Regions from separate parts of the Aeromonas sp. MdU4 genome, predicted to be linked through region 1. Evidence: riboswitches for the same ligand, from Rfam matches in the RefSeq annotation. Region 1 holds a riboswitch; the other holds the start of a gene.
What was found. A riboswitch is a leader RNA that binds a small molecule or an ion and turns the genes downstream of it on or off. The one in region 1 is predicted to bind lysine.
Positions count from the first base shown of each region.

Region 1 (5,443 bases):
CTCCGGCATGTCGCTGGTGGATATCGGCCGGGTACAACACCATTTTCGTCAGCTGTTTCAACGCCTGCCGGTGGCCGACCCCATCATTGCGCCGGTGGATATCGAGATCGACTGAAACACAGAGAAGCAAGGTGGGGAAACAAGCAGGAAAAAACAAAGGGCGCCAGATTGGCGCCCTTCTCAACTATTAAAATATCGCAGCCGGATTACTTGTAGGCCCGACCTTCCAGATAGTGTTTGCGGCAAAGCGACACATAGCGATCGTTGCCACCGATCTCCACCTGTTCGCCATCACGCATCACCTGACCCGCTTCGTTGACCCGGGAGTTCATGTGGGCCTTGTTGCCGCACCAGCAGATGCTCTTCAACTCTTCAAACTTGTCGGCCAGACAGAGCAGATGGTAGGAGCCCGGGAACAGCTCTCCGCGAAAATCGGTCTTGAGGCCATAGGCCATTACCGGAATATCCTGCTCATCAACAATGCGGGCCAGCTGGTAGACCTGCTCACGAGTCAGGAACTGGGCCTCGTCCACGATAAAGACATCAATATGTTTCTTTGCATGGCGCTCTTTCACCATTTCAAACAGATCACAGCTGTCGCTGAACACGTCCACCTTCAGTTCCAGGCCAACCCGGGCACTGATCACCCCGACCCCGAAACGGTCATCGATGGCTGGCGTCATCGCCAGAGGATGCATGCCCCGCTCCAGATAGTTGAAGTGTGCCTGAATGAGCTGGGTGGATTTGCCTGAATTCATGGTGGCAAATTTGTAGTGCAGTGAAGCCATGATACTGTTCCGAAACTGAATTTATGGGGCGCATGCTAACCAAAGCCCCTGACAAAACCAAGGGGCCCGTGGGCCCCTTGCTCTATAAATGTTACGCGGTTGCCAAAACTGGCCGCGCTTTGGCCTTTTTCAGGTGATAGCTGGTAAAGAGCACAAACCAGAGGGCACTAACACTAAAGCCAGCAAGACCGGAGTGCAGCATTCCCATGGCCAGATAACCAAGTGCGGCACCAAAGGCGATGGCCAGCGCATAGGGCAACTGGGTCATCACGTGATCGATGTGATGACAACCGGCGCCGGTGGCAGAGAGGATGCTGGTGCTGGAGATGGGCGAGCTGTGATCACCGAACACCGAACCCGCCAGGACTGCAGCCAGCATCGGCAACATCAGGCTGATATCGCTGGCGGCAGCCATGTCACCGGCCAGCGGCAGCATGATACCGAAAGTGCCCCAGCTGGTGCCGGTAGCAAACGCCATGGCACAGGAAAGGATAAAGACCACGGCGGGCAGCACTTCAATCGGCAGGTTACCGTTAGCCAATGAAGCCAGGTACTTACCGGTCTCCACGTCGCGCACCACGGCACCGATGGTCCAGGCAAACAACAGGATGTTGATTGCTGGCAACATGGCCATGACACCTTGCGGAGCTGCCTTGATCCAGTTTTGAGCACCGAGCTTCAGGCGCATGGCCAGACCGATGGAGACAACCAGGCTGCAGATTGCACCATAGACCAGCGAAGAACCTACATTGGTGTTTTCGAACGAGCCGAGCACGCTGAACGGCAGCCCTTTCTCACTCAGCACCGCAGCACCGGAATTGATCATGAAATAGATGGTGGCAGCGGTCAGGGTCAGGATCGGCAGCACCATGTCAATCATGCCGCCATTGCTCTCCTCCGGGCTCTCCATATCCAAGCCGATGGGGCGCCCCTTGGACTCGTCCCACAGCTTGCCTTCCAGCGCCCACTCTTCGTGTTGGCGCATCGGGCCGATGTCGAGCTGGAACGCGATCACCACCAACACCATGATGAGGGTAAAGACAGCGTAGAGGTTCATCGGGATCATCTCGACAAACGCAGCAATGGGGCTCTGATCGGTCAGACCATGAGCCGCCATGATCCCCCCCACCAGGGCAATGATGTAGGCGCCCCAGGAGGAGATCGGCATCAGCACGCAGACTGGCGCTGCGGTGGAGTCCAGCAGATAGGCCAGCTTGGCGCGGGAGATCTGGAAGCGGTCGGTCACCGGACGGCAGATAGCGCCCACCGACAAACTGTGGAAGAAGTCATCGATAAAGAAAGCAAACACCATCATGCCGGTAAGGGTTTTGGCACCCTTGCGGGTTCTGGCGCGCTTGGCTGCCCACTCGGCAAAGGCGCGAGTGGCGCCGGATACGCTCATCAGGCTGATGAGGCCGCCCAGCAGCAGCATGAACAGGATCATGTTGACGTTGTCACGATTGAGTGCGCCATCAACCCAGAAGATCTTGAGCACGGTATTCAACATGTAATACAGGGATTCGAGGGGCGAAAACTGATTGAGCAGCAGACTGCCGGTAACAATACCAACGCCAAGCGACAACAGTACGCGGCGAGTCAGGATCGCCAGGGCGACAGCAAGTAAGGGGGGAAGTACGGACCAACCGGAGTCGGCAAAATGACTAATGTCCATGATCTCTTTTCACCTAAAGAAAACAGGTGGAGATCTACCGAGAGGATCTAAAGAAACAAAACCTATGGGGAGGTTATACTCCTCAGCCCCTTCAGGTAGCGCTCCATAGTGGATGACTATGGCAGTCCTGCACCTATTAGATGCAGAACCAGCAGCCCGGTATGATGGCCTGGCCACTTCGGCGCTGACTCCTTTCCTTGTGCATCGCAGGCATCACCCTCCGCACAAATACTCATAGGCAGCGCGCCTCTACTTAAAGGTATTCGCGAGACATTTTATCCAGCTGGCAGCTTATAGCAAGTTTTTTGATTAAATAGTCATGATAAACATATCAAGTGCCACAAAAGGTAGTCAAATGATGCAGCTTCTCTCACCACTGCGGTATTTTCATCCAACAAGGTTTCATTGGTATCCACTTTATGTGAATGGTGACCCGCTCGTGTAATATTCACAACGTTCATCTCTCCCTCAATATAATATTTTGAGCTACTTGACTTATTTAAACTGCCAAGTAAGAATCATTGTGAACTTCATATTTTCCTTTGAGTCGACGTGGTAAATACTATGAATGAATTTTTAAAGGTTCTGCTTAATGTCCGCAGTCTGCGGGCAACCTGCCGCGAACTTTCTCTGGAACAACTGGAAGAAGCGCTGGAAAAACTAACCGCTATCGTTGCCGAACGTCAGCAGGATGAAGCCGCTGAGCGCCAGGCCCGTGAAGAACATCTGCGGAAAATTAACGAATATAGCGAAATGCTGAAAGCAGCCGGTATTGACCCTGCTGAATTGGTCAATGCGGTATCCACTGCCCCGACCAAATCCGAAAAAACCAAACGGGCCCCCCGCCCCGCCAAATATCGCTATCAGGATAATGGCGTAGAGAAAACCTGGACCGGTCAGGGTCGGATGCCCTCCGCAATAGCCAGCGCGGTAGCAGAAGGCAAATCTCTGGAAGATTTTGCAATCTGATCCCACTTGCTTTGCCAATAAAAAACCTCGCCTTGGCGAGGTTTTTTATTGCCGGTTAAACGTGAAATATCAGATAACCGATTGCTGGCGATCAGCTGCCTTGACCCACAGCACTTCACGCCCCCCTGCCACGCAGATGAGATAGCGGGCAACGGTAAAGAACCAGTCACTCATCCGGTTCAGATAGGGCAGCACCTCGGGATTGACCCGCTCTTCCCGGCTCAATGCCAGCAACAAACGCTCGCAATGACGCACCAGGGTACGTACCACATGCGCTTGCGCCGCTGCACGGGAGCCACCGGGTAATATGAATTGGCGTAGCGGTGGCAATGACTCGCTATAACGATCTATCTGCTGTTCAAGCCGACTCGTCCAGGTTGAATTAACTTGCCACATTGACTCATTTTGGGCTGCATTGGAAAATGCCAGTTCGCCTCCCAAATCAAACAACTCCTGTTGCAATAGGTGCAAATCAGCCAATAAACCGGCTTCTTGCTGCGGGATCTCGCAAATCAGCAGACCTATATGAGAGTTGAGTTCATCAATATAGCCATAGGTTTCAACCCGCAAATCATCCTTGGCCAAACGGATACCATCCGCCAAACGGGTCATCCCCTTGTCACCCTGCCGGGTATATATTCTCATTCTGACATCCTGTTAATAATGGGAATAATCATGGACTCCAGCCCGTTAAGCTTGATCTCGTATGCAAGAGCCAATGTCTGACCCAATTTACCCGCAGGAAAACCATTGCGCGCCATCCACACCAGATAGGGCTCGGGAATATCGATGATGCGGCGTCCCTGATATTTACCATAAGGCATTTTGTTGGTCAGTGTGAGCAACACTTGCTCATCAGATAACCAGTCCATATTAATCGATATCCAGATATTTATGGGTCTGGATAGAGAGTCGCCAATTACGGGCAATGCAGGTTTCCATCGCCAACTGGGTAGCGCGAGGTTTCTGGCTGATAGGCTGCAATGCGATCACAACATCCGGACGCAGGCGAGCCGTGGCTAACAGGGTATCCAACTCTTCGATATGATGTTCCGTTGCCACTGGGTGCTTGATCTCATTGGCCCGCTCAAGTGCAGAGAGCAGCACCGGCAACCCACCTTTCATGCCAATCTTGGGAGAAACTGTCACCCAGGTCCGCTCATGAGTTTTGATCTCGCTGGTGCCACTGGTTTCGATCTGTACCTGATAACCCGCAGCCAACAGCGCTGACGAGAGTGCGTTCAGATCATAAAGACAAGGCTCGCCACCGGTGATCACCACGTGGCGAGCCTGATAACCCAGCTCGGCAAAGCTGGCGATGATCTGTTCGGTGCTCAGCTTGCTCCAGCAATCGGATTCGTTGGAGCTATCGAGCACCGCTTCTCTATTCACTTCACGAGCCGGATCAACAACCCAGGTATGACGGGTATCGCACCAGGGGCAGCCAACCGGGCAGCCCTGCATGCGAACAAAAATAGCGGGAAGGCCGGTAAAGATGCCCTCCCCCTGAATGGTCTGGAATATCTCGTTGATTGGGTAAAGCATCTCGATCACTGCTTGTTGCAAAAGCCGGGGATTATACCCCAAGCCACCACAAGACGCAGGATCACTCTGCGCTTTTCTTGCCCAGCCCGGTTTTCTCACACAACCTGGCCATGATGCCCACCTTGTCGGCCAGATAGTTGTTCAAACCACGGCTGCGCAGCTCGCAAGCCGGGCAAGTGCCGCAACCATCACCGGCAATACCGTTGTAACAGGTCAGGGTCTGCTGGCGCACCGTATCGAGGTGACCATAGTGATCGGCCAGCGCCCAGGTCTCGGCCTTGTCGAGCCACATCAACGGAGTGTCAAAACGAATGCCGCGACCCAGCCCCAGCGAAACGGCCTGATTGAGGGCCTTGACGAACTCGTCACGGCAATCGGGATAACCGGAGAAATCGGTCTCGCACACACCGGTGATCACCACCTCGGCACCAACCTGATAGGCATAGATAGAGGCCAGCGTCAGGAACAG
Region 1 covers NZ_JBHFMW010000004.1:104,626-110,068, reverse strand. Annotated here, with positions in the region: gene ACE1BR_RS02975 (flavohemoglobin expression-modulating QEGLA motif protein) at 1-115, shown strand, start outside; gene ACE1BR_RS02970 (thymidine kinase) at 207-788, opposite strand; gene ACE1BR_RS02965 (Na+/H+ antiporter NhaC family protein) at 880-2,460, opposite strand; lysine riboswitch at 2,549-2,720, opposite strand; gene ACE1BR_RS02960 (H-NS family nucleoid-associated regulatory protein) at 3,025-3,429, shown strand; gene ACE1BR_RS02955 (cob(I)yrinic acid a,c-diamide adenosyltransferase) at 3,499-4,074, opposite strand; gene ACE1BR_RS02950 (DUF3820 family protein) at 4,071-4,301, opposite strand; gene queE (7-carboxy-7-deazaguanine synthase QueE) at 4,303-4,974, opposite strand; gene queC (7-cyano-7-deazaguanine synthase QueC) at 5,036-5,443, opposite strand, start outside.

Region 2 (5,443 bases), on a different contig from region 1:
CAACGAACGCAATCTGGCGCAGATGCTGGAGGTGCAGGGAGAGTTGGCGCGCTGGGGCTGGTTTGACTGGGATCCGAGTCCGGGCAATTTGCTGGACGATGGCGATCAGATCAGCGTGTTTGACTTTGGTTATATGTGGCCCTTTGATCCCCGTTTTGAGTACAACTCCAACGGTCTGGTCGACCCGCAATTTCATGTGCCGGAGCGGCTGGAGACCCGCACCCTCTCCGGGCTATGGCTTGATGAAGCCGACCCGATGCCGCAGTTTCGCTACTGGCGCGAGCTCTGTCTTAAATGGGTGAAACGGGAGATCCATCACCTGATCCGCGAAGGGGCCAGTGCCCCGGTGCTGGCCCGCTTGCACGCCCTGCAGGGGGAGTGGAGTGCGGCACTGGCCAGTGATGAGGCGCTGGCAGCCAATTGGTGGCGGGACATGTATCGCAGCCACCGGCTCGATGTGGCCGATGATCTGAGCGGTCAGAGCTGCGGCCCGCTGACCCTGCGCCGTCTCGACTGGCTGGAGCAGGCAGTGACCGACCACTATCCGCAGCTGGTGGATAACCTATCGTCTCAGGACGCTGCACTGGGTCAGAGCGGACTGTTGGCCCGTTTGCAGCAGTTGCATCGCGAAGTTGTGGCTTGTCAGCTACCTATAACCGCCTTTGCCTGAGCGGTGATCACGGCGACTCAGATATGACAAGGGTACCTTGACGGTACCCTGTTGCATGGTCGCGAGGGTTAGTCGAGCAGCTCCAGATGGAGGTGGTTGACGATATTGCCTGCCTCGCTCTCTTTGACCAGGAAGCAGAGATTGTGGGCGCTGGCACCATAACAGATCATCCGGATATTGTGATCTCGCAGGGTGGAGAAGACCTGACTGCCAACCCCGTTCACTTCGCTCATCCGGTTGCCGATAAGCGCCACCAGTGCCAGCCCGGTTTCCACCTCCACTTTGCAAAGTTGCCCCAGTTCCGCCAGCACCTTGTCGCTCAGGATCGGCTCGCCGTTGCTCTGGCTGCCGGTGTGATCCAGGGTGAGTGACACGCTCACCTCCGAGGTGGTGATGAGGTCGACCGAGATACGATGACGGGCCAGAATGCCGAACACTTCGGCCAGAAAGCCGTAGGCGTGGAACATGTTGAGGCTGTGCAGGGTCACCAGCACCTGCTGGCGGCGCAGGGCAACGGCGCGAAATAGCGGGCTCGAATCGGTGCTGGAGCGGATCCAGGTACCGCCTGCCTGCGGATCCTTGCTGGAGCCGACAAACACCGGAATATTCTGGCGCACCGCTGGCTGCAGGGTGGCGGGGTGGAGCACCTTGGCACCGAAGGTGGCCATCTCGGCTGCTTCAACGAAGCTGATCTCGGGAATGGGGCGGGCCCGGGTGACCAGGCGCGGATCCGTGGTGTAGATACCGGGCACGTCGGTCCAGATCTCGATGGAACTGGCATCGAGCGCTTCGGCCAAAAGGGCCGCGCTGTAGTCGGAGCCGCCGCGGCCGAGGGTGGTGGTGCGACCATCACCATCGGCACCGATAAAGCCCTGGGTGATGACGATAGTGTCGCCAAGCAGGGGCGCTAGCGTCTGCTGACAGAGTGTGCGGGTGGCATTGATATCGACAGTGGCCTTGCCAAAGCGGCTGTCGGTACGCATCAGTTGGCGCACATCCTGCCAGTGGGCATTGACGCCGCGCTGGCGTAGCAGCTCGGTAAAGAGGCGGGTCGACATCAGTTCACCGCAGGCGATGAGGCGGTCGGCCAGTTCTGCATCGGTCTGCTGGCTGGCCTGTTGCGCCATGGTACGGATCTCGCCCAACTGGCCATGAATGAGGGCGCTCACATCAATGGGGTGGCCGAGATCGGCCAGAATGGCCTGCTGGATCCCGGCCAGTTTGGCCAGCTGCTCGTCGCGGCCCGTTTCGTCCAACTCTCCCTGCGCCAGCGCCACCAGCAGGTTGGTGACACCGGCGCTGGCACTCAGTACCACGACGCGGGTGGCGGGATTGGCCAGCACGATATCGGCGCAATTATTCATGGCCGCGGCGTTGGCGACACTGGTTCCGCCAAACTTGGCGACATTGATCGGGCTCATTGCTTACTCCTGTCTTAATTCAAGATTCCGGTTCCATCGGGCAAATAAGAGAGGAGGAGGCTGAAAATGGCAGGAATGATCGAAACTATCCCGGCCAGAAGCACTCCACCTGCAGAGCCCATCCCGTACCGCCCCTGACAGAGCGCGGTGGGGGATGATCACTACCGATGACAACCCGGGGGATTCAGCCCCCGCAGCCGACACTGAGTTTTCCAGTCTCCTCAGATGTCTCGGCGCTGCTCCCCCTGACCCAAGTTCACCGGACGCTGGTGTCCTCCCTTGGGCTGCCTGGGCAGCGCTCCTCTTCTGGCTCCACCATGGCGGTGGAGTGCATTTAGAAATACCTTGCGTTGGATTGGACTGTCAATCGAGTTTGTAAAAAAGTTCAATTTATCGACTAACTCAGCACAGAATCAACGGCTTAGGCAATGGTTTTTGACAAAACCTTGGAGCGACGCTGCCAGTTGTAGAAGCGCTGGCGCGCCACCGGCAGATCCTCCACCTCCAGCGGTTCGAACCCCCGCTCGCGGAACCAGTGGATGGAGCGGGTGGTGAGCACGAACAGGCGGCGAATGCCGAGCCGCTTGGCCCGCTCAGCCACCTTGGCCACCAGCTGATCCCCCCGGTTGGAGTTGCGGTAGTCGGGGTGAATGGCGACGCAGGCCATCTCCGCCATCGCCTCTTCCATAAAGCAGTAGAGCGCCGCGCAGCCGATGATCAGGCCATCGCGTTCGATAATGGTGAACTTGTCGATCTCCATCTCCAGCTGCTCGCGTGAGCGGCGTACAAGAATACCTTCCTCCTCCAGCGGGCGAATGAGATCCAGAATGCCGCCGATGTCCTCGATGCTGGCGGCCCGCGCCTGCTCGGCACTTTCCCGCACGATCTGGGTGCCGAGGCCGTCACGGCTGAACAGCTCCTGCAGCATGGCGCCGTCATCCTGATAGCTCACCAGATGGGAGCGGGGTACCCCGCCGCGGCAAGAGGCAATCGCTGCACGCAGGTAGCGGGCAGTGCCAGACATCTCTTCGCCCGCCTGCTCCAGCTCCACCAGCAGCTCTTCAGCCTGTTCGGGGAAGAGCTCGGAGATGGCTTCGCCGTGGCGGTCCATTACCCCCTGGGTGCTGCTGAAACAGATGAGTTTGTCTGCTTTGAGGTCGACTGCCACCCGGCGGGCCACCTCTTCGGAGCTTAAGTTGAAGCTCTCGCCGGTGACCGAGCAGCCGATGGGGGAGATGAGTACCAGACTCTTTTGGTCGAGCTGGCGGGTGATCCCCTCCACGTCGATGCGGCGTACCCGGCCGCTGTGGCAAAAGTCGATGCCGTCATCCACCCCGAGCGGCTGGGCGGTGACGAAGTTACCGCTCACCACGCTGATCCGCGCCCCCTGCATCGGGGTATTGGCGAGCCCCATGGATAGCTGGGCGGTGATGTCGTACTGCAACCCGCCACACACCTGCTTGATGATGGCAAAGCTCTCGTCATCGGTGACCCGGATCCGCTTGTGGTACTGGGCCTCGATACCTGCGCGGGCCAGCGCCTCATCATTTTGCGGGCGTGAACCAAACACCAGCACTAGGCGTATGCCCAGTGTCTGCAGCAGGGCGATATCGCTGACGATATTGGCGAAGTTGGGGTGGCAGAGGGCTTCTCCCCCCATCATCAGCACAAAAGTGGCACCCCGATGCACATTGACATAGGGGGTGGATTGCCGGAAGGCATTGACCAGACTGGGTTCGCGTTCACGCACTTGAGGTTTCTTCCATAAAAAAACAGCGATTGGCTCAATATATGAAAATTAATTCACAAATCAAGACTAAATATTGATTTTGGTTGTTGCTGGTCTATGGGGGAGGGCCGGGCTGTTCAGATCGGGCAAGCGGACCGTGAGGCGTTGATGGCAGGATGGGTGAGCGAGGATAGGCTCGCCGGTTGATCCGCCGCGATAAACTGCTATCTTCGATGCTCCTTTTCGTCAGCTGTGTGATTTCACAGGGTTTTATACAAGGACAGGATTCATGGAACAGATTATTTCACCGGCAGATGCCCTGCCGGGACGACGCGAAGCGATGGTGATTGGTCAGCAGCATGCGGTGAACGGCAACCCGACCCAGGGCCCCTGGCCAGAAGGGATGGCGGTAGCTTGGTTTGGTATGGGCTGTTTCTGGGGTGTAGAGCGCTTGTTCTGGCAGCAGCCAGGGGTCTATTCCACTGCGGCCGGCTATCAGGGCGGTGTCACCCAGAATCCCACCTACAAAGAGGTGTGCAGCGGACTGACCGGCCATGCCGAGACGGTGCAGGTGGTGTTTGACCCAGCCGTTATCAGCTACGGCGATTTGCTCAGACTGTTCTGGGAGCAGCATGATCCGGCGCAGGGGATGCGGCAGGGGGGAGATGTCGGCACCCAGTATCGTTCGGTGATCTTCTATGGCGACGAGAGCCAGCAGATCATCGCCCAGCAGAGCATGGCGGCCTATCAGCAGGCGATGGCCGCGAGCGGCGACAGCCGTGCCATCACCACCCGCATTCTGCCGTTGGCGCCCTTCTATTACGCCGAGGATTACCATCAGCAATATTTGGAGAAGAACCCGGATGGATACTGCGGACTGGGTGGCATAGGAGTCTGTTTGCCGCCAAACCTGAACCGCTGAACAGGTTTGTAGGGATTTTCTTAAAAAAAGTGAAAATAAATGATGTCTGGCGGGAACTTATTGCTACGGGGCAAGACTAACCAGTTAGCGTCCAGGGATCGGATGCAAAGTCCAGACACATTTCTTGCCTTGATAGCCACTCAATGAATGAACGCATGGGTGGGTTGAAAATGATAGCAAGCAGGGCTGCCCACCAAGGCGGCCCTTTTCATATCTGCTGGATTTGAAACCTTGTTGTATTGTCAGAATACGTCAGCGCTTGATCAGGCGATCGTGCTGTCGAACAGGTTTTTGATAAGGTCGATAAACTCGATGAGGAAGGTTTTTTGCTCCGGGGTTGGGGCGCGCAGCCAGACGGCGGAGAGCACCTCTTCCAGATCGGCGACCACGGCATCGGCCTCCTGCATGATGGCAAAACGCACCTTGGGATCGAGCTGTGGGTTCTGCTCGCAAATGGCCATCAGGTTGCTGGCAACACGGCCACTGACCAGATCTTCGATGGTCTCTTCACCGTTACTGTTGCTCTGTTGTTGGGATTCAAACAATCCCAGACTCTCCACCAGATACTCGATCAGCGAGATATAACCTTCACTTTCTACCACCATGGTTGCTGCCTCAATACAGTAACAATACGAAAATTAAGCGTATTTTAGTGGCTTGCCCTAGCTTGGCAAGCAGCAGTGCAGGCGATGGCGAGTAAA
Region 2 covers NZ_JBHFMW010000025.1:33,472-38,914, reverse strand. Annotated here, with positions in the region: gene ACE1BR_RS15665 (hypothetical protein) at 1-670, shown strand, start outside; gene lysC (lysine-sensitive aspartokinase 3) at 739-2,091, opposite strand; lysine riboswitch at 2,182-2,405, opposite strand; gene argA (amino-acid N-acetyltransferase) at 2,513-3,841, opposite strand; gene msrA (peptide-methionine (S)-S-oxide reductase MsrA) at 4,110-4,742, shown strand; gene ACE1BR_RS15645 (DUF3802 family protein) at 5,006-5,347, opposite strand; gene ACE1BR_RS15640 (GNAT family N-acetyltransferase) at 5,405-5,443, opposite strand, start outside.
Region 2: linked by a shared signal. The riboswitch ahead of lysC (lysine-sensitive aspartokinase 3) and the one ahead of ACE1BR_RS02965 (Na+/H+ antiporter NhaC family protein) in region 1 are both predicted to bind lysine.